Regions from separate parts of the Ensifer sp. Root1252 genome, predicted to be linked through region 3. Evidence: riboswitches for the same ligand, from Rfam matches in the RefSeq annotation. Region 3 holds a riboswitch; each other region holds the start of a gene.
The links. A riboswitch is a leader RNA that binds a small molecule or an ion and turns the genes downstream of it on or off. The one in region 3 is predicted to bind cobalamin.

Region 1 (7,441 bases), on a different contig from region 3:
GGCATCGTCTTTTGGCGCTCCGATCGCATCGGTGTCGAGAGAAGGCAACGACCAGCCGGCGCCCTTGCCCTCCGGCATCGCGACCATGGTGAACTGGCCGCGGGCGCACAGATCGCGGGTGCCGGCCGTCAGATCTTCCGCGATCATATCGACTTCGACGACCATCGAACGCCGCCCGACCCGGATCGGGCGGCCGCTGCAGCTGACGATATGGCCGATGTGGGCGGGGCCGCGGAAGTCGACGCGATCGCAGGAGGCGGTGACGAAGGGAACGCGGCCGTGGCGCGTGGCGACGATGAAGGCGGTCCGGTCCATGAGTGCGAGGCCCGCACGGCCGAAGAGCGTGCCGTGGTGATTGGTGTCGCCGGGAAAGACGATGTCGATCAAGGTGGCGGGCGCCGGGGTTTCCCCCGGCGCCTTCTCGATATTGCTATCGTCCGTCATGCGTTTGCGGCCTCTTGCCGGCCGGCAGTGAAGGATTGGCGCAGCGTTTGCGCCGCCGCGACCATGTTGACGAGCGCCGGGCGAACTTCCTCCCACCGCCTTGTTTTCAGCCCACAATCCGGATTGACCCAGATCTGCGCCGGCGTCAGACCGTCGGTCGCCTGTTCGATCAGATGCACCATCTCGTTGACAGTGGGTACCCGCGGCGAGTGGATGTCGTAGACGCCGGGGCCGATCTCGTTCGGATAGGCCTGATCGATAAAGGCGCCGAGCAGCTCCATCTTCGAGCGCGAGGTTTCGATGGAGATGACATCGGCATCCATTGCCGCAATCGCCGCCATGATGTCGTTGAACTCCGAGTAGCACATGTGGGTGTGGATCTGGGTTTCGTCACCGACGCCGGAGGCGCTGATGCGGAAGCACTCGACCGCCCAGTCGAGATAGGCCTTTCGATCGGCCTGTCTCAGTGGCAGTCCCTCGCGCAGCGCCGGTTCGTCGATCTGGATCACGGCGATACCGGCCGTTTCCAGGTCGGTGACTTCGTCGCGCAGCGCCAGTGCGATCTGCCGGCATACGATCGACCGGGGCAGGTCGTCGCGCACGAACGACCATTGCAGCATCGTCACCGGGCCGGTGAGCATGCCCTTCATCGGCTTGTCCGTCAGCGACTGCGCATAGGTTGCCCAATCGACCGTCATCGGGTTCGGGCGCGAGACATCGCCGAAGATGATCGGCGGGCGTACGTAGCGCGAGCCGTAGCTCTGCACCCAACCGCTCTGAGTGAACCCATAGCCGGAGAGCTGCTCGCCGAAATACTGCACCATGTCGTTGCGCTCGAATTCGCCGTGCACCAGCACCTCGATGCCGATTTCCTCCTGCCAGCGCACGGCCTTCTCCGTCTCCTGGCGCAGGTAGGCGAGGTAGTCGACATAGCTGAGCTCGCCCTTGGCATGCAGCGATCGTGCCTGGCGCACCTCTGACGTCTGCGGGAAGGAGCCGATCGTCGTCGTCGGGAAGAGCGGCAGTGCCAGCCTGTCTTCCTGCCGCCGCCGGCGCGTTGCAAAACTCGATTGACGGCGGCTGTCTGCTGCCGTCAGGTTCTTCAAGCGTCCGGCAACGAGTGGATCGTGGACCTTGAGCGAGGTCAGCCGTGCCTCGACCGCAGCAATCGATTTTGCAAAGACCTGCTCGGGATTGGCCAGGCCCGGCTCGAATGCGCGGGCAAGCAGGCTGAGTTCGTCCAGCTTCTGCAGGGCGAAGGCAAGCCAGGAGACGAGCTCCGGATCGAGCGCTCGTTCGAGATCGAGGTCGATTGGCACATGCAGCAGCGAGCACGATGGTGCAAGCTCGATACGATCGCGGCCATGCGCCTCGATCAACGGCTGCAGCCGGCGGAAGAGGCCGGCAAGATCGGTACGCCACACATTGCGGCCATCGACGACGCCGAGCGACAGCACAAGCTGTGCCGGTACCGTCTGAAGTAGCAAGTCGAGCTGTTGCGGCGCCCGCACGAGGTCGACATGCAGCCCGGCAACCGGCAGCGAAAGGGCTGTCGGCATGTTGTCACTGACCGCGCCGAAATAGGTCGCGAGCATGATTTTCAACTGCGGAAGTTCCGAGGCGAACGTCTGGTAGGTCAGCGCCAGCGCCTGGCGTTCCCGCTCAGTGAGATCGAGCACCAGGCATGGCTCGTCGATCTGCACCCATTCGACGCCGGCTTCCCCAAGCTCGGTGAGAAGCTTCGTATAAACAGGCAGCAGCCGCTCGATCAGATTGATGGTGTCGAATCCGCCGGCAAGCGCCTTGCCCAGTTTCAGGAAGGTGACGGGGCCGAGGACGACAGGGCGGGTGACATGCCCGAGCGCCTTGGCTTCGAGGAAGGCGTCAAGCGGCGCATTGCTCGTCAGCTCGAAGCGCTGATCCTCCGCGAATTCCGGAACCGTGTAGTGGTAGTTCGTGTCGAACCACTTGGTCATCTCCGGCGCCTGGTTGCCCCCGTCGGGCCCGCCATGCGTGCAACCGGACGCGCAGGCGGCAGTCGTCGAACCGCGCGCCATGGCGAAATAGGCGTCGAGGTCGACCGGGCCGCCCTTCCAGCCATAGGCCGGTGGCACCGCACCAACCAGCACTGATGTGTCGAGAACCTGGTCGTAAAGCGAGAAGTCGTTCGATGGAATGATCTGGATCCCACGCGCCTTTTGCGCGGCCCAGTTTTCGGCCCGCAGCCTGGCGGCGACGTCGAGCAGGTCCTGTCTCTCGATCTTGCCGGCCCAATAACGCTCCAGCGCGAACTTCAGTTCACGGTGGCTGCCGATACGTGGAAAGCCGAGATTGGCTGTCTTGATTGTCATTTCCTTACCCCGAAGGTTGTGGGCAAGGCTTTGAATGCGACGCATCCACGACCGAGACTGGCTCGCTCGTCAAGGCGACACATCGGACACCCCGCCCGTGGACGTTATCTATCGCGGCAGGTCTCCTGGCTTGCGGGTCAACACGAACCGTCCCGTCTTCCCGAGGCGTCTCCCTCAGTGACATCATTGGACGACCGCTCGCCGCTTACAGTTGCGGGGGCAGCTCCGGCATGAGCGCCTTGCAGCGCCGCACCGAATTCCCTCTTAGCTCCGGCCTGTCGTCAGACGAGCCGCAGAACCACGATTGTTCGACAATGCCCCGCAAAGTCGACGGCGTCAATCGTATAAAGAAATGTTTATGTCTTTATTTTCTCCATTCGGCCGAGGTCGAAAGCTTGTCGCGAGGGCGGCGACGCGACTTCATCATTTGGCGTCTGCGGCGAAAGGGCACCGCCCGGATCAGAGCCCGCTACGTGCTGCCACGGATCAGCAACATCGCCCGCGCGCGCCCGGATGCTGTCATTGTCTCGCGTCAGGCCGATGTCCCTCAGTTGGAACTCGCTGAATGTATCGATGGTCGTCGTGGCGTCGGCAGCTCTCTTGGCCGAAGTCCAGACGTGGAGGATGATCGATCGCAGTGCGCTAAGCATTGCTAACCCCTTCAGTTCTGTGGTGATGTGTTCGCGAGAAAATTGAGGATTTTGGTGGTTTCGCGCAAAGCGATTTCTCGCATGCTGCCATAAAGAATGCTTATCTCACTTCATGAGCAAGATTCCCCCCATGAGTGCGGTGCGCGCGTTCGAGGCCGCAGCCAGGCACTTGAGTTTCACCCGCGCGGCGCAGGAGCTCGGCATGACGCAAGCCGCTGTCAGCTATCAAATCCGACTGCTGGAGGACCGCACCGGCACGCCGCTGTTTGTCCGTCTGCCGCGGGAAGTGCGCTTGACGGCTGCCGGACGGCAGCTTGCGCCGAAGGTGACCGAGGCGCTCGATCTACTGGGTACGGCGTTCTCCGAGATTGCCGACAAGACCGAGCATCACCTGCACATCTCGGTACTGCCAACCGTCGTCTCAAGTTGGCTTGGTTCCAGGCTCGCCTCGTTTCAGACAGCCCATCCAAACATCAGCATTCGCGTGCACATGTCCACGGAGCTGATCGACTTCAAGCGCGATGCGATTGATCTCGTGGTGCGCAGCGGCAACGGCGACTGGTCGGGCAATGAAGTGTTTCCTCTTTTCCCGATCGAATACATGCCCGTCTGTACGCCGACGTTCCTGGAAAAACATCAGCTGAAGGATCCGGCCGACGTTCTCACGGTGAGGCGCTTCGGCAACGCCAGCTGGTGGCGGCGCTGGATGACCGAAGCGGGCGTGGAACCGCCGGCCAGCAATGGCACTGAGCTGATCTTCGACGTCCAGGCAATGGATGTGGCCACCACATTGCTCGATCATGGCATTGCCATGGTCGTCTCCACCTTTGTGATTGAGGAGCTTCGCAGCGGAAAACTCGTCCGGCCGTTCAACCATGTGGTCAGGGATGGCCGTGCCTATTGGCTGGTCTATCCGCAAAGCCACCGGCGGCAGAACAAGATCCAGGTGTTTCGCGAGTGGATCATTGCCGAAGCCGCCACATCGAACGCGCAGCTGGCCGCCGTGGCCGGAGAGCTTCCCTCGGTACGGTCTCAAGCCGAGATCGGTGCGAGCGCGCTCATAAGACCTGAATAGGATTTGCTGAGCGGCGGAGCATAGGAGCCGCGCTTGCTGGTCGTCAGTCCTTGCGACACCAACGCCTCGGCCTGCTTGACGGCTGCCGATACGCCATCAATGACCGGAACGCCGTATTCGGCTTGAAGTGCGCGCGCAAGATCGGCCATCCCGGCGCAGCCAAGCACGATCGCCTCGGCGCCGTCCTCAACGAGCGCCAGCTCGATTTCGCATCGCAGCTTCGCCAACGCGGGCGAAGCCTTGTCCTCAAGCTGCAGCACCGGGATGTCCGCAGCGCGAACCTTCGTCCGGGCACTCATCCCATAGCGTATGACCAGGTTCTCGATAAGCACACGCGACCGCTCGAGTGTGGTTACGACGGTGAAACGCTGAGCAAGCATGGCGGCCGTCGCCACAGCGGATTCGCAAAGCCCGACCACGGGGATGCGGGCAAGCGCGCGGGCTGCTTCCAGACCAGTATCGTCGAAGCATGCGATGACGGCGGCGTTGGCGCCTGCCGCTTCGCCGTCCCGGATTTCGGTGAGCACGCCCGGAAGCGCGATCGCGCCATCATAGTGGCCTTCGATCGAAGCCGGTCCGGACTTGGACGTCCTCGCGATGATCTCCGTGTTCGGGCCCGCGACGGCGCGGGCTGCGGCCGCCGCCTTCTCGGTCATGGATAGGGTGGTGTTCGGATTGACGATCAGAATGCGCATCGAACCTAGCTCATTTTTACCTGCCGCCGACGAAGCGTCAGAATGACGGCAAGCGCGACGAGGATGGTGGTGAAGGAGAAGAGCGTCGTGACCGTGCCCAGCGCGTAAAGCACCGGCGTCGTCACATTGGTGGTCATTCCGTAGATTTCCAATGGCAGGGTGTTGTAGCTGCCCGAGGTCATCAGTGTACGGGCGAACTCGTCGTAGGAAAGGGTGAAGCCGAAGAGGCCGACCCCGATCAGGCTCGGCGCTATCATCGGCAGCACCACATGCCGAAACGTCTGCCACGGGGTGGCGCCGAGATCGCGGGCCGCCTCTTCATAGGCCGGCGAAAAGCGGTTGAAGACGGCAAACATGATCAAGACGCCAAAGGGTAGGGTCCAGGTAAGATGTGCGCCGAAGCCGGAGGAATACCAGGCGGGCTTCAGGCCAAACTGCTGGAAGACGACACCGATCCCGAGCGAGATGATGATCGAGGGCACGACCAGGCTGGCAACGGTCAGGTAGAAGAGGGCCGTCGCCCCCTTGAAGCGGTGGCGAAAGGCAAGGCCGGCGAGGAGCGCCACGACGACGTTGACCACCATCACCATCAGTCCCAGCGTGAATGAGCGGCGGAAGGACGCGCCGAAGTCGCCGACCGCCTGTTTCTCGAAGAGATTGTAGAACCAGTGCAGCGATAGTCCGTTCAACGGAAATGTGAGACCGCCATTCGGCCCCTGAAAGGACAGGATCAGCACCGCCGACAACGGCCCGTAGAGAAACAGCACGAACAGGGCGAAGAAGCCCGCGAGCAGGTAGAATTCAAGGGTGCGCCGCTCATGGTTCATCTCAGAGTTCCTTTCGGATATCAACGACCCGAAGGATCGCGGCGACCATCAGGAGCACGACGATCAGCAGCACTACCGCATTGGCGGCCGCAGCCGGATATTGCAGCAGTGACATCTGGTTCTTCATCATCAGCGCGACCGAAGCGCTCTGTCCGCCCGACATAACTTGAACCGTCGAGAAGTCGGCCATGACGAGGGTGACGACGAAGATCGAGCCGATGGCGATGCCGGGCTTGGCGAGTGGCAGGATGACGTTCCAGAGCACTTGCCGGCCGCTGGCGCCGCAGTCGCGCGCCGCTTCGATCAGCGAACGGTCAATGCGCATCAGCGTGTTGAAGATCGGCGTCACCATGAAGAGCGTATTGAGGTGAACCATGGCAAGCACGACAGCAAAATCGGAATAGAGCAGCCACTCGATCGGTTGCGGAATGATGCCGAGGTCGATCAGCGTCGAATTGACGAGGCCATTGCGTCCAAGCACCGGGATCCAGGAGATCATGCGGATGATGTTCGAGGTTAGAAACGGCACGGTGCAGATGAGGAAGAGCACCATCTGCATGGTCGTCGTGCGCACGTGGAATGCGAGGAAATAGGCGGCCCAGAAGCCGATCAAGAGTGTGAGGCACCAGACGAGGGCGGTGAATTTCAACGTGTTGAGATAGGTCTTCCACGTCACCCACGAACCGAGCGTGTCGACATAGTTCATGGTCAGGAAGTCCGGATAAAGCCCGGCAAAGTCGTAGTCCCAGAAGCTGACGACAAGAACCGTCAGGATCGGCAGCACGAAGAAGAACCCGAGAATGAGGATGAGAGGCAGCGCCTGCAGATAGGCGCCCAGCCTTTGCAGCCAAGCACGGACACTGCTGGGTCTACCGGCCAAGGCCCCCGATGGCTGCGAAATTGCCACTACCGCCATTGTTCATCCTCTCGCGTTGCTCGTCAGGTTCCGCTCGCTGCGGGCGGCCCCATTCGAGGGCGCGCCGCAGCGAGGGCGTTTCGTCTGCCTCAAGCCGCGATGAACTCGTTCCAGCGCTTGATCATGTAGCGATCCTCATCCATGACCGAGTTCCAGCAGGCGACCTTGCCCATGCGGTCTTCGAAGGAGCCGCCATCGCGCACGGCACCGGCCTTCTCCATGACCTTGCCCTCCGGCGAGAGGATATCGCCCTTTGCCGGCTTGCCCTCGACCCAGTAACCCCACTCGTCCTCGGACATGAAGCCCTTGGCCGTGTCCATGGCGGCCGAATAGTAGCCCTGACGGTTGAGATAGGCGCCGACCCAGCCCGACAGGTACCAGTTGATGTATTCATAGGCCGCGTCGAGCTGGGCGCCCTGGAGATGAGCGGCAAGGCCGAGGCCGCCACCCCAGGCGCGATAGCCTTCCTTGAGCGGCTGGTAT
Region 2 (7,441 bases), 230 kb from region 3:
TTTCCTCGGTCTTTCCGCCGCTGGAGTCCTGAAACCGGAACTGCTGGTGCAGATGGCCGAAAAGCCACTGATCATGGCGCTCGCCAACCCCACGCCCGAGATCATGCCGGAGGCAGCGCGCGCGGCGCGCCCCGACGCGATGATCTGCACCGGCCGTTCGGATTTCCCCAACCAGGTCAACAACGTGCTTTGCTTCCCGCACATCTTCCGCGGTGCGCTCGACTGCGGCGCAAGCACGATCAACGAAGAAATGAAGATGGCGGCGGTCCGCGCCATTGCCGGCCTTGCCCGCGAGGAGCCGTCCGACGTGGCCGCCCGCGCCTATTCCGGCGAGACGCCGGTCTTCGGTCCCGATTACCTGATCCCCTCGCCCTTCGACCAACGCCTGATCCTCCGGATTGCGCCGGCGGTTGCCAAGGCTGCCGAGGAAAGCGGCGTCGCCACCCGCCCGATCCAGGACTACGACGCCTATCTCGACAAGCTGAACCGCTTCGTCTTCCGCTCGGGCTTCATCATGAAGCCGGTCTTTGCCGCCGCCAAGAATGCGCAGAAGAACCGCGTGATCTTCGCCGAAGGTGAAGACGAGCGCGTGCTGCGCGCCGCCCAGGTGCTGCTGGAGGAAGGCACGGCCCGCCCGATCCTGATCGGTCGTCCGCAGATCATCGAGACGCGCCTGCGTCGCTACGGCCTGCGCATTCGTCCGGATATCGATTTCGAGGTGGTCAACCCCGAGGGCGACCCGCGCTACCGCGACTACGTCGAGGACTATTTCGCCCTCGTCGGCCGTCTCGGTGTCATTCCGGAAGCTGCCCGCACGATCGTCCGCACCAACACCACCGTCATTGGGGCGCTTGCCGTCAAGCGCGGCGAAGCCGATGCGCTAATCTGCGGTGTCGAAGGGCGTTACAGCAAGCACCTGCGCGACGTCTCGCAGATCATCGGCAAGCGCGACGGCGTGCTCGATTTCTCGGCCCTCAGCCTGCTGATCTCGCAGCGTGGCGCCACGTTCTTCACCGACACCTATGTCAGCTACTGCCCGAGTGCCGAAGAAATCGCCCAGACCACCGTCATGGCGGCGCAGGAGATCCGGCGCTTCGGCATCACGCCACATGCCGCCCTGGTCTCGCATTCGAACTTCGGCTCGCGCGATTCCGAGAGTGCCACCAAGATGCGCCAGGCGCTTCAGCTTGTGCGCGAACTCGCGCCCGATCTGGAAGTCGATGGCGAAATGCACGGCGATTCGGCCATCTCCGAAGTGCTGCGTCAGCGCGTCATGCCCGACAGCACGCTCTCGGGCGAAGCCAACCTGTTGGTCTTCCCGAACCTGGATGCTGCCAACATCACGCTTGGCGTCGTCAAGACGATGACGGACAGCCTGCATGTCGGACCGATCCTGCTCGGCTCAGCACTGCCGGCGCACATCCTGTCGCCGTCCGTGACCTCGCGTGGCGTCGTCAACATGGCGGCACTCGCCGTCGTTGAAGCCAGCCATCCGGGCTAGCGACGCCCTCGTTTTTAAGGGCCGCCGCACCCGGCGGCCCTGTGATGCTGCCGCGACCCTGGGCAACAACCATTGTTTGCAAGGGTCGACAATCCACAGCAAATCGGCTGTCGGTTCTGGACAAAAGGTGAACCCCCAACCATTGTGGGGTTTAGCGCAAAAATCGGTGTTGTGGCATGACTGAACAACAGGCTGTCCTCGACATGCTGGAAATTCTGGAATGCGGAGGCTGTGTCGAGCCGGCCCATTTCTTTACGTTGATGCGCCGTACCTTTCGCATCGCTCATCTCCTATATCTTGAAGCTGAGCCCTATGCCGACGAGCTCAAGATCTGCCGGTTGCACCACACGTTCGGTGCCTACGCGGCCGAGCTTTATCTGACGCGGGAGCTCTACCGTATCGACCCGATCCTCAAGCTGGCGCTCGGTGGCGTCAGGCCTGTCGAATGGACGACGGCGCGCCACCGCTTTCCCGAATGCGAGCCATTGTTCAAGACGGCCGAAGAGATCGGCCTTTCCAGTGAAGGCGTCGCCCTGCCGCTGCCCTCGCCGGCCGGCCGCACCGCCTTGCTGGCCATCAACGTCAATATGTCGGCCGCGGAGTGGTCGATCTATCGGCGCAACCACTTGCGCGACTTCCAGCTCGCCGCCAACCTGTTTCATGCCGGCATGCTTGAAAACGCCGCCATGACAGGGGGGCTGAACACGCGCGATACGCGCCTCACAGGTCGCGAAACCGAGGTTCTCACCTGGTCGGCGGCCGGCAAGAGCTATTGGGAAATTGCCACCATTCTCGGCATTTCCGAACGCACCGTGCGTTTCTTCATGACCAATGCCCGCCGAAAGCTCAATGTTGTCTCCAACACGCAGGCCGTGGCCCAGGCCGTTCGCCATGCACTGATCCCGACGGTTTGACCCACCCTCAAGACGCTCCTCCTTCGCTCATCTGAAAACCCGTCTATATTTAGTGGGAAAAAACGGTTTCCGGAACTGTCGGTAGTGACAGTTTCGCCCCTGCCTGAGGACTGACAGCATCACGCCATCCCCCAAAACAAGGATGGAGAAGAAGATGATCAGGATCCTCAACGGCAGGACACGCGGACAGCACCCACAGTCCATCGACGAGATGTTCAAGCTGCGCAAGCGCGTCTTCCACGATTTCCTGAAATGGGACGTGCAGACCGATGGGGAATGGGAGATCGACAATTACGACAAGTCGAATCCGCTCTATATTCTGTCCTATTCGCCGGAGACGGGAAAACTGCGCGGATCGCTGAGATTGCTGCCGACGCTCGGCCCCAACATGCTGGACGATACGTTCCCGATCCTGCTTGGCGACAACCCTGAGATCCGCAGCGCCTCGATCTGGGAATCGAGCCGCTTCTGCATCGACCCGGAGATTTCTCAGGACCGCGCCTCCAACCAGGTGACCGTCGCCGCCGCAGAACTGATGTGCGGTGTCGGCGAACTCGGGCTGGCCTCCGGCATCAGCCATATCGTCACGGTGACCGATGTCTTCCTCGAGCGGATGTTCCGCCGCATGGGTTGCCCCGGCGAGCGCATCGCTGACCCGCACCGGATCGGCTCGGTCTATGCCGTAGCGGTCGCCTGGGAAGTGACGCCGTCGCTGCTCAGCGCCATGAAGGCCGTAGCGGCGATCGAAGGCACGGTTCTTGAACGGCCGATGTCGCTGGAGACGGCACGCGCCGCCTGATCTCTAACGCTCCTTCCGTTCCTCCCACCGGACGGAGCTGTTAACGCAATGCGAGGCTTGTCGTTGCACCGGCGGCGACAAGCCTTATGATAGGGCTGAAACAGGAAGTGCCGACAGCGACCGAACCCGGACAACAAGGGTGGCGCCGTGCGGTTGCAGGAATGGACGTTCGCCCGTGTTCCGGAACATGAAAACCCTAGCCGCGGCGACCTTGCCGCTGCTTCTGGTTCTTGCCGATCAGGCGCTGGCCTCCAGCGTGTGCGACCGCCTGAACACTCGGCTCGCCGAACTGCCCGCCGCCATCGAAACTACGGCCGATACCCGCGATTATGCGAGCGCGATTTCCCGACAGAACATCGAATTGCGCCGGGCGCGCAACGATCGCCGACGCGCCGGCTGCGGCACAGGCAGCGTCGTCGTCTTCAACGGCGGCGACCCGGATATCTGCACAGACATCAACAGTCTGATCGCCGAGATGGAAGACAATCTGCGCATCCTCAAATCGGAGCGCCAGCAGCTGATGTCAGGCGATGGAGACGATACGCGCCGGCGCATCCTCGCCGCCCTCGAGATCAACGGTTGCTATGGTGGCAGCGAGGAATTTGCGACCGCCGACCCGGACGAGCCGGAAACGTACCGCAACATCCTGCGCGATCTGCCGCCGGACGAAAGCTACGGACCAATGCTGCGGGACGGCGAAATGGGCACCTACCCGCCGGAAAGCGGCGTCTATTCCGGCACGCTTCGCACCATGTGCGTGCGCACTTGCGATGGCGCCTTCTTCCCGATCTCGTCCGAGGCAAGCCCTGTGGACTTCGCCCGCGACGAGCAGGCCTGCCGCGCCCGCTGCCCGGGTGCCGAAACAGAACTATTTTTCCACGACCTGGCGACCGAGGAGAGCGACCAGATGGTCTCCGCCTCGACGGGACGCCCCTATAAAGAACTGCCAAACGCCTTTGCCTATCGGACGCGCGGCGTCGGCAAGCCGGGCATTTGCGGTTGCCAGATTCCAAAGATCGCGACGACGCCCAAGGCTTCCAGTGGCAACACTGGCAACAGCGAATCGTCGATCATCGTCATCGAGGGCAAGAAGGAAGCGGCCGCCCCTACCGCCAAGGCGGCTGCGGAGGAGCGCCCCTACGATCCCGCCAAGAGCAAGGTGCGGGTCATCGGGCCGACGTTCCTTCCCCAGGAGGAAACGTCGATCGACCTTCGCCATCCGAAGGGTCCGGGCTACCAGCCGGTTCAGAGCAACTGATCGCAGCGTCTGCCTTTCGGCAGGTTCCCCAGCCTTCCTCGAACACCAGCTCCTCCAGCGGCAGCCGCTGGCGCCAGCCCTTAACCGCAAGTTCCGGCTCCTGGTAAAGGCGATCGACATATCCGAGGCAAAGCCAGGCGACGATCACGACATGATCGGGAATGCCGAGGATCGCCTTGATCTCATTTTCATGAAAGATACTGACCCAGCCGACACCAACGCCTTCGGCGCGCGCCGCAAGCCAGAGGTTCTGCACGGCACAGACGGTGGAATAGAGATCCATCTGCGGGTTATGGGTGCGCCCGAGAACGACCGCTCCACCGCGCGTGCGGTCGCAGGTGACGCAGATGCTCAAGGGTGCCTTGCGGATCCCCTCCAGCTTCAGGGAGCGGTATTTCGCTTGGCGGTCGCCATCGAACATCAATGCCGCTTCGTCGTTGGCGCGGGAAAAGGCCTGCCATACCCGCTCGCGGGTTTCGGCCTGCCGGACCACGACGAAATTCCACGGTTGCATGAAACCCACCGATGGCGCCCGGTGCGCAGCATTGAGCAGGCGCATCACCACATCGTCAGGCAAGGGTTCGGCCAGGAACTGATCCCGCACGTCCCGGCGCGTTTCGATGGCTCGATAGACGGCTTCGCGCTCGTCGGATGAAAAGGCCTCTGCAGCCGCAAGGCCGCCATTAGCGTCAGTCCGCATCGTTCGATCCCCAACAATGCACAACCTTCCGCCGTCCGCGCGGATATCGGTCTATCTTGCCAGGCCGGTCTTCTGACTTCGGATCAACCGGCCGCCTCACCTTCCCAGATCACATGAAGATCCAGTGGCAAGATCTTGAGCAAGCACAAAATCCCTAGAGGCAGTCGTCCCCGTCACAGCGTTGGGCACGTTCCGGAATAACACCGGATTCCCGATTCTCCCGCGTTGCGGGCACCTGACGGCGTCATAAGGGCACAGCCCACAGGGAATGACAAGCAAGTCCGGCGTCGCTTGCCGGTCACTCCACAGGGCCTCGCGACAGCGTCAGATGTCAGAGCGGCGCGACCGGATGCGGCGAGCCGTCATAGCCGCCCCACACCGACTGGTCGAAGCAGATGACCGACCCCGTCATCAGGCCGGACTCATCCGACGAGAGATAGGCGCAGGCACGCGCGACTTCCTTGGGGTCGACAAGCCGACCGAAGGGTTGGCTGGCGGCCGCCTTTTCGAGCCAGTCGTCTGCCGCCCCATGAAATTCGCGCTGGATGCGGTCTTCCCCTTCGGACGCCATCCAGCCGATATTGAGGCCATTGACGCGAATGCGGTTGCGCAGCAGCGCATAGGAGGTGTTCTTGGTCAGCGTCTCCAGCGCCCCCTTCGACGAGCAATAGGCGGCGATAAACGGCTGACCGGCCATCGCCGACATCGAGCCAATATTGACGATGGTGCCCTGCGTGCCCTCCCGCCGCATCAGCTTTACCGCTTCCTGCATCAGGAAGAACGGTGCGCGCACATTGACAGCGAACATCCGGTCGAACAGTTCGGGGCTGGTGTCCAGGATGGTGCCGCGATCGGTGATCGCCGCCGCATTGACCAGCGCATCGACGCGCCCGAATGTGGCGTCGCAGGCGCTGACGACCTTGCGCGCGTCCTCGACCTTTTCGAGGTCTGCCTCGACATAAAGTACCTGCGCGCCGGTTGCCTTGCGGATCTGCTCGGCCTTCGCTTCGCCCTTGGCAACGTTGCGTCCACAGATGACGACACCTTTAGCCCCACGTTCCGCAAACAGGTTGGCGATCGTTGCGCCCAGCCCCTGCGTCCCGCCGGTGACGATGGCGATCTTGCCGTCGAGACGGCCATATTGCTCGGTCATGAAAGTCCTCCCAGAATTGAAAGTGAGATGAAAACAGGGCGACCGGCCCCCGCCGCAGAACGCCGGGGACCGGAAAGATCGATTCTGCCGTTCAGCTCAGCTTGCGCTGTGCCTGCTCGCCAAGCGCGCTTCTGAAATCCGCATCGCTCCACCTGCCTGCCAGCGCCTCATGCATCAGTTGCGCCTGGGTCTTCGGCGCGAGACCGCCCAGCGGCGGATCGCGATCGAGATTGGTCGGGAAGGAATAGCCCTCGGCACAGGACGCAATCGCATTGGCCGCCTCATCGGCCGAAAGCGTGCCGGATGCCACGAGTGCGGTCAGCGCCGGGTAGAGGGCTGCACTCATCCTGGCGCGATCGACGGTCTCCATCGCCCTCCCGAAGGCCGAGGAGACCTGGAGCAGGTTGGCGACGCGCTTGATATCAGTCGAATGATTGCTGCCGGCCGCATGGAAGAGAGCCGGGTTGAAGAAGACGACATCGCCCTTTTCCAACGGCAGCTGCACGTGATGCTGGTCGAAATAGGCCCGGAACTCCGGACGTTTCAACGCGAGATAGCCGGGCACGTAGGTCTGGCTATAGGGAAGGAAAAGCGTTGGACCGCTCTCGATCGGCATGTCGCAATGGGCAACGGCACCTTGCAACGTCAGCACCGGCGACAGCCTGTGCACATGAACAGGATACTGCTCGATGACATCAGAGGTCTGGAATCCCAGATGATAGTCGCGATGGGCCGCCTGCGACGCGCCGCCGGGATTGACGCGATTGACCTGCGCCGTCAGCTGGTAGTTCGGACCAAGCCAGGCTTCGCTGACGAGCGCGATGATGGCGTTGGCGTAATAGGCGGCAAAGTTCTCAGGGCTTTTCAGGCAGTGTTTTTCGAGCGAATTCCAGATCCTGTCGTTAGCGCCGGGCTTGGCAAAGTGGTCGCCGCCGCCACTGTTGGTGCGGTGTTGCTCGTCGATGATGGCGTCAAAGATGCCGCTGGCCGCATCGATGACTGATGTGTCGGCATAGGCGTGCTTGAACACCGCCACCCCGGGCCCGGTTGCCAGCACCTCGCAGATTTCGGCCAGGGCAGCGCGGCGCCCCTCGGTCGTGGCGCAGGCGGCAACCA
Region 3 (7,441 bases):
AGCTTGTTACTGCCGACGAGGAAGACGAGTGCGGCACAGATCGACAGGAAGATCGCGGTCAGCAAGGGAATCCGCTTGTATTTCCAGACGAAGGTCAGCCAGCTCATCGTGCTGCGCGACAGCACCTTGGTTTCATTGGCCGTTGCCGACAGCGCCTCGTCGAACATTTCGACCGAAACGTCGGTGTTCTTCAACAGCGTGTTGGAAAACAGCGCGCGTCGCGTCGCCGTGATGCCGTTCGACAGTTTCGTCGCCTGGACCGAAAGGCCCTCGGCCTCCCCCGTCAGCGCATTGATCTCGCCGCGTTCGGCAAGCAGCCGCTTGCGCTCGGCCGTGACGATATCGGCTTCCGGTGGCTGCCCCGCGCCCGGTGGATCGCCGAGTTCGGTCAGCCGCGCCTTGATCTCGTCCAGCCGCGGACGCGTGGCGATCGAGGTCGAGATGATCTGCTTGGCGACGGCATCGACCTGCACCTTGAGCTCGGCAAGCGCAATGTCGTCGTCACTGGCCTTGGCAATGAGGTCCCTCAGCCGCGCCAGTTCCTTGCCGGCGTGAGCCAGTTGCTCCGCCGTCTGGCTCTGGCCGGCTTCGGCAGCAACGGCTGCGTCGGTCGGCTGCGCTGGCGTCGCGGCGTTTTGCGCCGGTTGGGCAGCACCCGCTGCAGGCTGCTGCACGTTCGCTGCCGGCTGCGCCTTGCCGTCGGCGGCCGGTTGTGTGTTCTGGGCAGGCTGCGCGCCGCCCTCGGCAGGCACTGCCGGAGCTTGAGCGGGCTTCTCGCCGGGTTGCGTCGTCGTCTGCACCGGTTGGGCGTTTTGCGCCACGACAGTGCCGGCACCGGCCAGCGACAGCAGGCAGACAGAAACAGCGAACAACTTTGCCACGAAATGCAATTTCAAAACCCTCGGAAGCCCAGACCTCGCCCGGATGCGGAATCGCCCCGGCAGCCGTCACAATGCGGTTTGAATACGAAAGACGGCGGAAAGATGCAAAGACACGGTAAAACATGCCTTCACAGCCCGTAAAACTGTCAGAATCCTGCGCCCGGCTGCGCCAGATAGGTCAGTTCCGCCGCCGTCGACGTCCGACCGACGAAGGCGTTGCGGTGCGGGAAGCGACCATAGGTCTCGATCACCTCCCGGTGCCGGATTGCATAATCGATATACATGGGATCGCCGAGCTCGGTGAAAAGCTTCACCGCCATCGTCTGATCCGTCAGGTTCTCCGAGTGCTCGAACGGCATGTAGAAGAACGCCCGCCACTCCGGCCGGACCGCCATGTCGGCGCCGGCGCCGACGGCGAGCTTGGCTTCCCGGAGCGCCAGGCCGTCGGTCGCAAAGGCAAGCGGCGTCCCCCGATACATGTTGCGCGGCAACTGATCGAGAAGCACGATTGCCGCCAGCCGGTTTTCCGGCGTCGCCCGCCAGATGTCGCCGATCTCCCTGGCAAGGGCGAGGTGCGACGCCTGGAAGCGCAGGAAGCAATGTTCGTCCAGCTCGCGCGACGGCTTGAACCAGTGGTCGAGCGACAGTTCCTCGAACCAGAATTTCAGCACTTCATCTGGGGTGCAGGCCTCAGCTTGATGGGTCATTCGCTCCTCATGTCATGCCGTGGGGACGGTCGACCTATCAGATAGGCGGCAATCGCACCGTGTCCATGCCGCTGGCTTACGCGCGACGCTTCAAAATGGCAATAAAAGCCATGCCGCCGACAAGCCCGGTGATGACGCCGATCGGCATATCCTCGGGCGCCATGACGACGCGGGAAAAGAGGTCCGCCCAGATCAGCACCAGCGCCCCGACGAAGGCCGAAAGCGGGATGACCCGGACATTGTCGCTGCCGGCAAACAGCCGCACGAAATGCGGCACCATCAGGCCGACAAAGCCGATCGCGCCGGAAAAAGCGACCATGACCCCGGTCAGAAGTGCGGTGACGACGAAGAGGACGAGGCGGAACCGGCGAACGGGAATGCCGAGCGTCGTTGCCGTCTCGTCGCCCATGGCAAGCGCATTGATCTCGCGCGCCCTCAGCACGAGGTAGCCGAGGCAGGCTGTCAGCACCACCGCGGGATAGACAAGATGCGGCCATTGCGCGAGCCCGAGACCGCCGAGCATCCAGAAAATCACCGTATGCACCGCCCTTGGATCCCCGAGGAAAATCATCAGGTTGCCGACAGACGTCAAGGTGAAGGCAACGGCCACGCCTGATAGCACCAGCCGGTCGGCATTGGTGCCGAGCACCCTTGTCACGAGCGCAACAAGTGCGGTCGCAGCCAGCGCGCCGGCAAAGGCAAACAGCGGCACCGTGGCAAGGCCGAGAATGAGTCCGGTGTGCAGTAGCGCGATGATCGCGCCGAGCGCGCCGCCGGAGGACACACCGAGCAGATGCGGATCGGCAAGCGGATTGCGGGTAACCGCCTGCAGCACGGCGCCGGTCAAGGCCAGCCCGGCTCCAACCAGCCCGGCAAGCACGACACGCGGCAGGCGCACGTCCCAGACAATGCTTTCGCGCCCCGCCGACCAGACGACGTCGACGCTGCCGGGCGACAGCTTCGAGGCGATGATCGACCAGACGGTCGAGACCGGGATGGGCGCTGAACCCCATGAGACGGCGGCAGTGATCGTCAGGCACAGCAACAGCAGCGCCGCGAGAATGGCGGTCGTGGTTTTCACAGTCCGTCCCTGGTCAATTATTGGAATGGAAAGGCGGGAGCATGCGAAACGGCATGCTCCCGCAGGCCGCCTCGGTTACATCGCCTGCCCGTGAAAGGCCCTGGCAAGGCGCGCAATGGCATCGATGTTGCGTGGACCCGGTGTCGCCTCGACATAATCGAGCACGACGAAGCGGTCATTCCTGACGGCATCGATGTTCTTGAAGGCGGGGTTGCTCTTCATGAAGGCGATCTTCTGCTCGGCGGTGACCTCGCCATAGTTGACGATCACCACCACCTCAGGGTTCTTGTCGATCACCGGCTCCCAGGAAATCTCGGTCCAGCTCTTCTCGATGTCGTCCATGACGTTGACGCCGCCCGCCGCCTCGATCATTGCCGTCGGGATACCGAACCGGCCTGACGTGAACGGCTTCTCCTCGCCGGAATCATAGACGAAGACGCGGGTCGGGCGTTCGATGCCGCCGGTGTCTGCAGTGATCTTGTCGAGATCGCGGCGATAACCGTCGACCAGCGCCTGCGCCCGATCCTCGACGCCGAAGATGCGGCCGAGATTGAGGATATCGACGAACATGTCGTCCATGACAGGCTTGCCCTTGGCCATGACGTGAATGCAGGATTCGGTCAGCTCATAGACGTTGATCTTGAAGGGTTCGAGCGTTTCCGGCGTCACCTCGCCCCCGACCTTCATGCCGTAGTTCCAGCCGGCGAAGTAGAAGTCGGCGTCGGCATTGAGCAGCACTTCCTTGGTCGGATATTTTTCCGAAAGCTCCGGCAGCGCCTTGACGCCTTCGCGCAGCTTTTCGTCCAGCGTCTTCCAGCCGGATACGCCGGTATAGCCGACCATGCGGTCCTGCAATTTCAGAGCCAGCATCATTTCAGTGAGGTTGACGTCGTTGGAAACGGCGCGCTTCGGTGCTGAATCGAAGGTCACCTCGCGGTTGCAGCTCTTGACGGTCACGGGATAGGCGAGCGCCGGCGTTGCCGCCAGAACCAGCAGGGCAAAGGCGGAATGGGCAATGAAGGTCTTCATGAAATCAGTTCCTGTCGAGCAAGTGAAAAGGAAAAGCGTGCGCCGCTCGAAACGGCATTGTTGTGGGCAGTGGCGGTGACGCCGAAGGCGGCGGAAAGCGCTTGTGGGTTGAGCACGTCTTCGGGCGGGCCGAAGGCCGTCATGCGTCCCTCCGTCAGGATCGCCACATCGGTCGCGAACTCGGCTGCCAGGTTGATGTCGTGCAGCGTGGTGACGATCGTCAGCTGCAGCGTCTGCAACAACTCGAGAATTTCGAGCTGGTGGCGGATATCGAGATGGTTTGTCGGCTCGTCGAGAATGATGATGCGCGGCTGCTGGGCAAGCGCCCGGGCGATCAGCACCCGCTGCTTCTCGCCGCCCGAAAGCGTCGCGAATTGCCGCCCGGCAAGGTGGGTGAGATCGAGATGCTCGAGCGCGTGCGCAACCGTCTCGCGGTCCCTCGCGGTCCAGCCGCTCATGCCCTCACGCCGGGGGATGCGGCCCATCATCACCACGTCGCGCACGCTGAAGGGAAAGTCGCTCGGCATTTCCTGCAGCACGACGGCAATGATCTTTGCCGCCTCGCGCGCCGTCATCGCCCAGATGTCGACGCCATCGACCTCGATTGCGCCCGCTATCGGCTGGGCCGAGCGATAGAGGCAGCGCAGCAGCGAGGTCTTGCCGGCACCGTTCGGCCCGAGAATGGCAAGCCGGCTGCCGGGCGCAATGGCAAAGTCGATCTCGCGGACCAGCCGCAGGTCCGGGCGCGGTCCCCAATCCAGGGCGTGGACCCGAAGCCCGGCCCCTGTCGCGGTGCAGCTCATCGGCTCGTCCCTCCCCGCGCCATCATTGGAAATGCCAGCCGATGTCTTCGGAGACCAGCATCGCTGCCGGGATGCGCGCCAGCGTCTTGCCGTTGAGCCCGCGCGGCCTCTCGGCCGCCCGCGTCATGCCATCGCCCCTTCCGGCATAGGTGGTCGCGAACGAGACGAGATCATCGATATCCTCCTCGGGCGAGATATCGCCAAAGAGGTAGGTCGCCTTGCCGGTTGCCTGGAAAGCGATGGTGCAAGGCCTGGTACACGCGGCCATGCAGACCGTCCCAGTAATGGAGAAATCCCGGTCGAGCGGCTCGCCGAGCGCGGCAATACTGCGGTTCAGCCGCTGGATCAGATCCGCTCCCGGACGGCATGGGCCGCCGGTGAAACGGCAATCGGTGCAGACCGTTATCGTGTGCTGTCGGGAAACCGGATTGGCCATGTCTCTTCTCCTCCGGATTGGTCCGGAGAGAATGTGGCAACGCGGCATGATGACGGATGACCGTCGCGCAAAAACCAGTTCTTTTCCATCGGAACACCCCGTCCGTTGTGGTTGATCGGTTCGATGGCAGGTCTCCTGGCTCGCGGGTCGCGGCGCATCCACGTCTTCCCGGCTGATCGCCAGTGACATGGTGTGAATGCGCTTTCCGCTCACAGTTGCGGGGGCAGCCACGGTTTCGGCCCCATTTGGGTCGTCCGCTCCGTGTTCCCTTTTCAGCCGCTTCCGCATTGTCGCGGTTGCAGCACCATCAAAGCCTTCGTCGCACACTTCGGCGGAGGTGACAACCGCCGCGACAGCACGGCCTTGGCCTATCAACATGTCGCATTTTTTCATGCGCATTTGTTATGTGATAACATAACATTATTCAACACAAAAATATGTTGACCAACTCGCCCGCACCGACCAACGGGCGTATCCTTCGATGGCGCCTGTGTGGAAAAGGAGATCTGCCATGGCCGCCTATCTGATTGCGGATGTCGAGGTCACCGATGCCGCGGCCTTTGAAGAATACATACGGGAAGTGCCGGCAACGGAGGCGCGCTATGGTGGCCGATATTTGGGGCGCGGTGGCGCTACCCGGGTGCTCGAGGGAGACTGGGAGCCGCACCGGCTCGTCATTGTCGAGTTCCCGGACATGCACTCCTTGCTCGAGTGGTACAACTCGCCGGCGTATCAACGCCTCAAGGCGATCCGAGAGCGCTGCGCCAAGACGCGGATCATGACGCTGGAAGGCGTTGCCACCTAAGCAGTCGGGCCGTCATTGTTCCAGCAGCTTCCGACGTTTACCGCAAAGGTGCGGCATTGGCATATCAACATGCGGCATATTTTCATATTCATCTGTTATGTAATATCATAATACAACACAAGCTAACGAATGATGCCTGCGACGCACATTGGCAGAGCACTTCTCACGCCATCAGGACGATCGATCGCGACTGTCAACCGGACCTATTAATCTGGCATCAGCGTTTGCCGGCGACGGTCATAAGACATTGCTCGACCAACGGACCGGCAACTCTGTGCTGGAAGCGATTTCAAGAGGCGTTGTCAGGCGATACTTCATCTGCCTGGGGTGCCTCATTCCGGTGCGGCGATACGAATGGGACGTGTCCCGACTGGAGCGCCGGTCGCCCGGTCGATGGTGACGGGATCGATCTCCGTTCCGGTCTCGGCGTCGAAGAACCGGGTTACCTCGCCCCCGCCGCGATGCTTGCGTCCCCACGCGCCGATGGCAAACAGAACCGGCAGGAAGTCTTGGCCAGCTTCGGTCAGGACATATTCGTCTCGTGGCGGACGATCGGAATAGCGGCGTTTCTCCAGCAGCCCCTCCTCCGTCAGCGCTGAAAGCCGCCCCGTCAGCATCGTCGGCGCGATACCAAGACTTTTGCGGAAATCATCGAAGCGGGTCAGGCCCGCATGGGCATCTCGCATGATCAGCATGCTCCAGGCATCCCCCACAAGCGCAAGGCTCCTGGCGATCAGGCATGGCTGGCTCGACAGATTTTTCATGTTAGTATCTTTTTGATAGTGACTAACTACTAATTTAATAGTAACTGAATGTTCAGCGATATTCCATGATAAAATGAAAGCACAAGCCGATGAGCAAGACAGAACGCGGCATTGCCCTGGTCACGGGCGCTTCCTCAGGCATTGGGTTGGTGACAGCACGAGCGCTGCGGCACGATGGCTACCGTGTCTTCGGTACCAGCCGAAAGCCGATGCCCGATACCCCGGACGGGATCACGATGCTGATCTGCGATGTAACCGATGACGCATCGGTGCAGACAACCGTCGACGAGGTTCTAAGTCGCGCAGGACGGATTGATCTTCTTGTCAACAATGCCGGGATCGGACTGCTCGGCGGCGCTGAGGAATCCACGACGAAACAGGCGAAAGCCGTCTTCGACGTAAACGTGTTCGGCATCATACGCATGACAAATGCGGTGCTGCCCACGATGAGACGGCAGCATCGAGGACGGATCGTCAACCTCAGCTCCATACTCGGGCTGATCCCCGCCCCCTACAATGCGCTCTACGCATCGACCAAACATGCCATCGAAGGCTATTCGGAGTCTCTTGACCACGAAGTGCGAACGCAAGGCATCCGCATCGTGCTTGTCGAGCCCGGCGTAACCCGCACATCCTTCGAAGAGAACATCACGCGACCGGACCGCCCGCTTGCCGTTTACGACACGGTTCGCGCCGACGCGGAGAGGCTGATGCGCGACATCGTCGCGAAGGGCGATGCACCCGAGGTGGTCGCCGAAGCCGTCGTAAGGGCCGCCAATGCGGCATCGCCCAAACGACGCTACACCGCCGGAAAAGCTGCAGGACAAGTCCGTTTCATGCGTCGCTTCCTGCCCGAGTCCATCGTCGACAAGAACCTTCGGAAGTTCAGCAGACTTCCCGATTGAGCTGTCGCCGCCGCACTGCTGGCGCTGCCG
Region 4 (7,441 bases), 440 kb from region 3:
ACACCGCCGTGCGTGATTTCGTCCGCCGCGGCCAGCGCCTGACCGCAAGGCTGGAGGCATTTCCCAAGCCCATCATCGCCGCCGTCAACGGTCTCGCCTATGGCGGCGGCTGCAAATCACCGAGGCCGTGCATCTTGCCGTTGCCAGCGATCGCGCCCGTTTCGCCAAGCCCGAGATCAGGCTGGGCATGCCGCCGACCTTTGGCGGCACCCAGCGCCTGCCCCGGCTTGCCGGCCGCAAACGCGCGCTGGAACTGCTTTTGACCGGCGACGACTTTTCGGCCGAACACGCGCTCGAACTGGGGCTGGTCAACAGCGTCGTTGCCCACGACGAGCTCATGCCTGCCGCCCGCGCGCTTGCCAGACGCATCCTGCGACATTCACCGCTTGTCGTCCAGACGATCATCACCGCCGTCACCCGCGGCCTCAACATGTCGATATCAGAGGGGCTTCTGGTGGAAAGCGAACAATTTGCCCGCATGGTGCCGACCGCGGACCTCACAGAGGCGTTGGTCGCCTGGAAGGATCGGCACAGAGATATTCAACCAATCGGTTGACAATAACCGCGAGATCGGCGATATTCAACGACATGGTTGAATATATGAACGATCGGCTTGACGCCGTATTCCATGCGCTGTCCGACCCGACGCGGCGGGCGATGCTGCAGGATCTGTCAGCGGGTGAGCGGCTGGTGGGCGAGTTGGCCGCACCCTTCTCGATCTCGCTTGCCGCCGCATCGAAACACATCAAGGTGCTCGAAGGCGCCGGTCTCGTGCGGCGCGAAGTGCGCGGCCGGGCGCATGTCTGCCGGCTCGACGCCGAGCCGATGCATGCCGGCATGGAATGGATGCGCCATTACGAAGCCTTCTGGCGTCAACGCATCGATGTGTTGGAGGCACTGCTTCTGGCCGAGGACGCCGCGAAGGCCGCAGACAGGCAGACCACGACGCCGCAGCAAACGGAGAAGAAGCGATGACACCGCAAGCCGGCATGGACGACGGCGGATATGCCCGGATCGTCGCGCCGGATGCGGCACGCATCGAGCGGTTGTTGCCCGGCCCGATCGAGCGCATCTGGGCCTACCTGACGGAGGAGGACAAGCGCCGCCAGTGGATGGCGTCGGGCACCATAGGTGCTATAGCCGAATCGACGGTCGAACATATCTTCCGCCATGAGGACCTCGGCACGGATTGCGGTGAGCCGCCAACCAAATATGCCGCCCTTGCCGGCGAAAGCCGTATCCATGGCCGCATCATCGCCTGCAAGCCGCCGTACCTGTTGGCCTATACCTGGGGCGAAGGCACGCCGACGCCGTCGCAGGTGCGCTTCGATCTGGAGGCCAAGGGCTCAGAAGTGCTGCTGGTGGTCACCCATTCGCGCATCGCGACACAGGAGATGATGGCAAGCGTGGCTGCCGGCTGGCACACCCATCTCGACATTCTCGCCGATGTGGTTTCCGGCCGCACCTCGCATGGCTTCTGGAACAAGCATACTAGGCTCGAACAGGAATATGCGCGGCAGATCGCTGCGCGCTAGTACCCGTTAACACATCATACTTGCTGCACGGTTTTCTCCCTTGGATCGATATCGATCCAGGGGCCCATGCCGCACGCCCATTCACCCCAACAGGATCAAGGGAGGCTACAATGTTGCTTCAGGATAAGAGTGCGATTGTTTATGGCGGCAGCGGCGCCATCGGCGGTGCTGCGGCGCGTGCCTTTGCCCGCGAAGGCGCGAGTGTCTTTCTCGTTGGACGAACGGCCGAAACCCTGGATCGTACGGCCAAGGCAATACGGGCGGCGGGTGGAAAGGCGGAGTTCGACGTCCTCGACGTGATGGATCAAGCCGCCGTCGAGCGGCATGCGCAATCGGTTGTCGACCGAACCGGCAGGATCGACGTGGTCCTGACCGCTGTCGGCTTTGCCCACATTCAGGGCCCGCCGCTTTCTGAGCTGACGCTGGAACAGTTCGAGCACCCGATTGCAGCCTATACCCGCGCCAACTTCATCACCGCCAAGGCGGCAGCAGCGCAGATGGAAAGAAACGGCAGCGGTGTCATCCTGACGCTTTCGACGCCCGGCTCGCGCATGTCCGGCTCGGGTTTCCTCGGCTACGGCACCACCTGCGGCGCCATCGAGACCTTCTCGCGCATTCTCGCCGGCGAACTCGGCAGCCATGGCATCCGCGTCATCTGCCTGCGGCCGGATGCCATTCCCGAGGCACTGCCAGCTTCGCATGCGCGCGCCGTCTTTCAAGGGTTTGCCGACCGGTTCGATACCACTGTGGAGGAGATGCTCGACGGTCGGGCAAAGTCCGGCACATTGCTCGGCCGTTTCCCGAGGCTCGACGAGGTCGCCGACTATGCCGCCTTCGTCGCCTCGGACCGGGCGGGCGCCATGACCGGCGCGATCGCCAACCTCACCTGCGGCTCGCTGGTTGATTGAAATGAACGACCGGCGGACCTTCACAGGGTCGCGTCGGTCGTTCTCTTCAGCTGCGCGCAAAACCCAGAATGAACAGCGCCAGAGCGCCGATCGAGGAAATCGTGCGCACATGGTTCCACCAGACCCAGTCGGTCAGGTAGTGCTGCTGCCAGATTTCGGTGGCAGCCTGCCCAGACGTGGCAGCCGCCAGCGCATCGTTCATCGGCACGTTGAAGATAATGGTGACGATCAGCACGCCGGCGACGTAGGCGATGCCGCCGGCCGCCAGCAGCAGGCTGCCGTTACCGCCCCAGATGAAGGCCGCGACGACCAGCGCGAGCCCCAGAAGCGCCGTGCCCATGAAGGTACTGAGGAACAGCGGATTCTGGATCACCACGTTGATGGCGTTCATCGCCGCGATCCCCTGCTCCGCCGGCAGCCGCGACAAAGCCTGCATGATGCAGACCGAGAAGATGAAGAACAGCCCGGCCATCAGGCCGGAGCCGATTGCGGCGGCAAACGCCAGAGCGGGGATCAGCGGGATCATGCGGCGATACTCCAGACACCAGTTGCAGCGGTCTCCCGGGCATAGTCGGCGAAGTCGCGCGGTTTGCGCCCAAGCACGCGCTCGACATCGGACGTCACTTGCGAATTGCGCCCGTCGAGCACCGACGTGAAGAGATAGCGGATGAGTTCGACATAGTCATCAGGCAATCCGGCGGCCCGCAACTGCACCGTGAAGTCGGCAACCGGCACGGACTGATAGCCGATCCGGCGGTTGGCAGCCGTCGCGATCTCGGCCACGGCCTGGGCAAAGGTCATCAGCCGCGGGCCTGTCAGCTCATAGACCTTGCCGACATGCCCCTCGTCCAGAAGGGCTGCAACTGCCACGTCGGCGATGTCGTCGGTGCTGATGAAGGGTTCGGTGATCTCATCCGGCGGCAGGAACACCGATCCGCTGCGAACGGAATCGGTCAAAAAATCCTCGCTGAAATTCTCGAAGAACCAGCTTGCCCGGATGATCGTCCAGTCGGCGCCGGAGGCCTGCAGTTCGCGCTCGGCCGCTTCCGCCTCGTCCTCGCCGCGCCCCGACAGAAGCACCAGCCGCTTGATGCCCGAGCGAACGGCAAGCCTCGAGAATTTGCGGATGGTTTCGACGGCGCCCGGCACCGCCAGATCCGGCTGGTAGCTGATATAGATGCGCTCGACATTTTCAAGCACGGGCGCCCAGGTCGCCTCATCCGTCCAGTCGAAGGAAGGCGATGCCGAACGGGCGCCGATGCGCACCGCGATACCCCGCTCCTCAAGGCGGGCCGCCACCCGCCGCCCCGTCTTGCCCGTACCGCCCAGAACCAGTGTGAGTTTGTCAGTCATCGCTTCCTCCTGAGGTTGATTGCAAAACATGAGCATCTCTCACATTTGCAAATGTGATAAATCCTCGTATTTTAGGAGTCAAGTCAAAATGTGAGCATTACTCATGATTCCCGATGCAAGCCCTTCCACAATCCCCGCTGACGACGAGCCGGCGCTGCGCCGCACGCCCAGCCAGAAGCGCAGCCGCGAGCGCGTCGAGCACATCCTTTCCTGCGCCACGGCGATCATCCAGGAGAAGGGCAGCGACGCCATGCGCATGAGCGAAGTCGCTGAAAAGGCTGGAATCTCGATCGGCTCCCTCTACCAGTACTTCCCCGACAAGGCGGCGGTCGTGCGCACGCTGGCCGAGCGCTACAATGCGGTCTGCAATGAATGCATCGGGGCCGAGCTTGCCAAGGTGACGTCGATCTCGGAACTGCGTGACGCCTTCTCCATGCTGTTCGACATCTATTACGATATGTTCCTGGCCGAGCCTGTGATGCGCGACATCTGGTCAGCGATGCAGGCCGACAAGGCGCTGCGCGAGATCGACCTTTTGCAAAGCCGTGCCGGCGGCCAGCTTCTGGCCGACGTCTGGGCTCGGTTTGCGCCCGACACGCCGCGCGAAACGATCGACAGCGCCGCCTTTTTGATCATGCATCTCGGCGATTGCACGATGCGGCTTGCGGTCTCCGTCACCAGAGCAGAGGGCGACCAGATCGTCGAAGCCTATAAACGCATGATCCTTCGTGATTTTGTCGCGGATGGACCGGGCGGCGGCGCAAGTCTAATTGACATCTCCGGGGTGCGATCCTAATCATCGTGGATCGATTGGTTCCCGCAACGCGAACGCGTTTCGGGAGTAAACGGGAACGTGACGGATGGACCCATGCTGGGCATTCAAATCACGGCCGACCCCGCGACTGTAGAGCGACGTGAATGCGCCGTTCCGGAGCGATCCGGAAGAAGCCACTGGAGACAAGACCGCGAGAGGGCGGCCCTTGCTCTGGGAAGGCGAGGCAAATCCAGGGTGATCTCACCCGACGTCCTGAGCCAGGAAACCTGCCAGTCGATGCGGGCATAGGGCCCAAACCGGGAAAGATCCCGACGCCATCACGGAGGTTGTCATGGCTACATCTACAGTTTCGAGCATTCCGCTCTCCCTCAGCGATCGTCTGACCGCAGGTATCATCGCGCTCCTCATCGGCGGCTTCCTCGTCTTCGGCGCAGGCCTGGCGAACTCGGCCGTGCTGCACGATACCGCGCACGACACCCGCCACTCCTATGGCTTCCCCTGCCACTAAGCGATGTTCCGGGACGCGACTTGCGTTCCGCATCGACATAGCTGCGGACAAAAACGCTTCCGGCAGACAGCCGGACGCGTTTGCTCGCGTCTGATGCAGATTGAAGATCTGCCGGACGGAGCCGTTCGCATATTTGCCAGTGGGACACGGCGCTGCCTGCCAGATGCATGGCGCGCCGATATCGAGGGATATCGAAAATGATTGTCAGAACGCTTCTGGCCGCGATCGTGGCTGGATTGATTGCCGGTGTCTTCATGACCGGCGCCCAGGAACTACGCGTCGTACCGCTGATCCTGCACGCGGAAGAATTCGAAGGCGAGGCACCGGCCGCCGGCGAACAACCAGCCGTTCAGCCGGGAACGGCCGATCCGGCCGCAGCAAACCACGACCAGCATTCGTCGCTGAAGGCGGTTTCGCCGATTGGCGCTTTGCTTGACGCCCTGTCGCCGATCACGCCTGCCTACGCCCATGAGGGCGAACACGAGGAAGGCGGCATCATGTTCGGCATGAGCCGCTTTTCCGGCACGCTGATCGCCAATCTGGTGACCGGCTCCGGCTTCGCGCTGCTGCTCGCCGGCGTCAGCCTCGTCATCGGCTACCCGATCACGCTCAGGAACGGCGCGCTCTGGGGCGCCTGCGGCTGGCTTGCCGTGCACATGCTGCCGGCAATCGGTCTGCCGCCGGAACTGCCGGGCTTCCCGGCCGCGGAACTCGGCGACCGCCAGGTCTGGTGGGGTGCAACCGTGCTGTTGTCTGCCGCCGGTCTCTATCTGCTGGTCTTGCGGCAAGAGATCGCCGCCAAGATCATCGGCCTCGTGCTGATCGCGGCACCGCATGTCTATGGCGCGCCGCAACCGTCGGACATCTCCAGCAATGTGCCGGCCGTGCTCGGCGCTGAATTCGCCGTGGCAGCCCTTGCCACCACGCTCGCGTTCTGGATTGTTCTCGGCGTCGTGTCGGGCTTCATCAACGATCGTTTCGCCAAGGCGTAACAGACCGGCCAGATTTCGCCATCAACCCGGAGCCCCTGATATCGCCGATATCAGGGGCTTTGTCGTCGAGATGTCTCAGCGCGCCTGCAATGCCAGCAGATGCGCCTGCAACCGCGCGCGGCGGTCGTCCGGCGCCAGCATCACGCAACTGTCGCAGAAGCTGCCACCTTCCGTTCGATAATAGAGACAGCAGCCGCCGCGCAGGCGATAGGTGCGCGACAGCGCATGATTGCCGCCGATCTCGATCACGATGTCCTCGTAACGGAGCTTGTCGGAAAATAGCGACGTACCCGCGCGCTTGACGATCGCCAGCGCCCTCGCCATCGCGGTCTCCTCGTCGCCGAGGACGCGGCCGATCTCCAGGAACCCACCGGCAAGCGAATCCGCCGCAAGCCGCCATTGCGCGCCCGAGGACAGGCCGGTGCGACGCTTCAACATGACGACGATCGGCGCCAGATGCGCAGCGAAGGTTTCGCCGAAGACGTCCGCAGTCGCCGGGGCATGATCCCCGGCTGCGGGCAAGGCAAGGCTGAAATGAAACCGCTTGGCCGCGACAAGCCGTTCGCCATAGGCCCGCGAAAATTCTTCGAAGCGAAGGCCGCGAACGGCTGCCACGATGCCCCCACCGAGATAGAGGCCGCCAAGCGCGAGCGTGAGCTGGTTGCTGTAAAAGGCAATCAGATGGGCGGCGCGGATCTTGTCGTCCATGCCCTCGGCAAAGCGATCCTGATAGGCAAGGCTGTCTTCAAGCCCGACGCCCTCCTCCACCCAGAACCGCGCCTCGGGAAGAAATACGTCGCCGGCGGCCCCGAGCGAAAAGCCCACTTCGGGGAAAGACGACTGCAGGTGCGCGAGAACGCCAAGGGCGCTCTGGCGCAACGCCGCGTCCGCCTCGTCCTCCGCCGGGCGCTCGTCCTGCCGCTCGTGGCCCAAGCTCATGCCGTCTCCCTGGTCTCAAGCCAGCCGCCGCGAAAATCCGCCCGCTGCAATCCGCGCCGTATGGCCGGAATGCTGCGCGTCAGCTCCCAGACGAAACCGTTTCTGGCATTCTCGATCATCATCACGACAAGCCCCTGGTCAAGCCCGACCACGCGGTCGTCGACCCAACCCTCCGGGCCCACACCGGGCAGGCTCGGATTGAACCCGCCGGGAAACCGGCTCTCGCACAGAATGTCCGGGTAACAGTTCTCGAGCTCGGCGAGTGCCGACTGCGACGCATCGGCAGCGAAAGGCAGACAGGCAACCGGTGCCCAAGGTGCCAGCGTGCCATCGTCAGGACCACCGGGCGCGCCGCGCGCCGCATAGCCGAGCATCCGCTGCCAACGCCCATCGACAAGCCGCTGCCGCCCCGCCGGTCCACCGCAGGCGCT

Region 1: linked by a shared signal. The riboswitch ahead of metE (5-methyltetrahydropteroyltriglutamate--homocysteine S-methyltransferase) and the one ahead of ASD02_RS14790 (DUF1636 domain-containing protein) in region 3 are both predicted to bind cobalamin.
Region 2: linked by a shared signal. The riboswitch ahead of bluB (5,6-dimethylbenzimidazole synthase) and the one ahead of ASD02_RS14790 (DUF1636 domain-containing protein) in region 3 are both predicted to bind cobalamin.
Region 4: linked by a shared signal. The riboswitch ahead of ASD02_RS12655 (CbtB-domain containing protein) and the one ahead of ASD02_RS14790 (DUF1636 domain-containing protein) in region 3 are both predicted to bind cobalamin.

Annotation. Positions count from the first base shown of each region.
Region 1 is NZ_LMDT01000002.1:63,463-70,903, reverse strand. Features, by position in the region: gene ASD02_RS04830 (hotdog domain-containing protein) at 1-444, opposite strand, end outside; gene metE (5-methyltetrahydropteroyltriglutamate--homocysteine S-methyltransferase) at 441-2,795, opposite strand; cobalamin riboswitch at 2,893-3,113, opposite strand; gene ASD02_RS04820 (hypothetical protein) at 3,152-3,445, opposite strand; gene ASD02_RS04815 (LysR substrate-binding domain-containing protein) at 3,576-4,520, shown strand; gene ASD02_RS04810 (aspartate/glutamate racemase family protein) at 4,478-5,215, opposite strand; gene ASD02_RS04805 (ABC transporter permease) at 5,221-6,042, opposite strand; partial or broken gene ASD02_RS04800 (ABC transporter permease) at 6,044-6,874, opposite strand; gene ASD02_RS04795 (PotD/PotF family extracellular solute-binding protein) at 7,048-7,441, opposite strand, start outside.
Region 2 is NZ_LMDT01000012.1:691,359-698,799, reverse strand. Features, by position in the region: gene ASD02_RS15940 (NADP-dependent malic enzyme) at 1-1,501, shown strand, start outside; gene ASD02_RS15935 (LuxR family transcriptional regulator) at 1,678-2,415, shown strand; gene ASD02_RS15930 (acyl-homoserine-lactone synthase) at 2,570-3,214, shown strand; gene ASD02_RS15925 (DUF2865 domain-containing protein) at 3,402-4,472, shown strand; gene bluB (5,6-dimethylbenzimidazole synthase) at 4,381-5,172, opposite strand; cobalamin riboswitch at 5,217-5,426, opposite strand; gene ASD02_RS15915 (SDR family oxidoreductase) at 5,504-6,325, opposite strand; gene ASD02_RS15910 (phytanoyl-CoA dioxygenase family protein) at 6,417-7,441, opposite strand, start outside.
Region 3 is NZ_LMDT01000012.1:457,495-464,935, reverse strand. Features, by position in the region: gene ASD02_RS14815 (mechanosensitive ion channel domain-containing protein) at 1-896, opposite strand, end outside; gene ASD02_RS14810 (DUF924 family protein) at 1,028-1,588, opposite strand; gene ASD02_RS14805 (iron ABC transporter permease) at 1,665-2,669, opposite strand; gene ASD02_RS14800 (ABC transporter substrate-binding protein) at 2,745-3,698, opposite strand; gene ASD02_RS14795 (ABC transporter ATP-binding protein) at 3,695-4,501, opposite strand; gene ASD02_RS14790 (DUF1636 domain-containing protein) at 4,524-4,937, opposite strand; cobalamin riboswitch at 5,045-5,261, opposite strand; gene ASD02_RS14785 (DUF1330 domain-containing protein) at 5,449-5,742, shown strand; gene ASD02_RS14780 (helix-turn-helix domain-containing protein) at 6,075-6,506, opposite strand; gene ASD02_RS14775 (oxidoreductase) at 6,596-7,411, shown strand.
Region 4 is NZ_LMDT01000012.1:17,573-25,013, reverse strand. Features, by position in the region: partial or broken gene ASD02_RS12690 (crotonase/enoyl-CoA hydratase family protein) at 1-556, shown strand, start outside; gene ASD02_RS12685 (metalloregulator ArsR/SmtB family transcription factor) at 601-975, shown strand; gene ASD02_RS12680 (SRPBCC family protein) at 972-1,535, shown strand; gene ASD02_RS12675 (SDR family oxidoreductase) at 1,646-2,443, shown strand; gene ASD02_RS12670 (anthrone oxygenase family protein) at 2,490-2,969, opposite strand; gene ASD02_RS12665 (NAD(P)H-binding protein) at 2,966-3,796, opposite strand; gene ASD02_RS12660 (TetR/AcrR family transcriptional regulator) at 3,900-4,592, shown strand; cobalamin riboswitch at 4,591-4,860, shown strand; gene ASD02_RS12655 (CbtB-domain containing protein) at 4,903-5,079, shown strand; gene ASD02_RS12650 (CbtA family protein) at 5,277-6,071, shown strand; gene ASD02_RS12645 ((2Fe-2S)-binding protein) at 6,147-7,010, opposite strand; gene ASD02_RS12640 (glucoamylase family protein) at 7,007-7,441, opposite strand, start outside.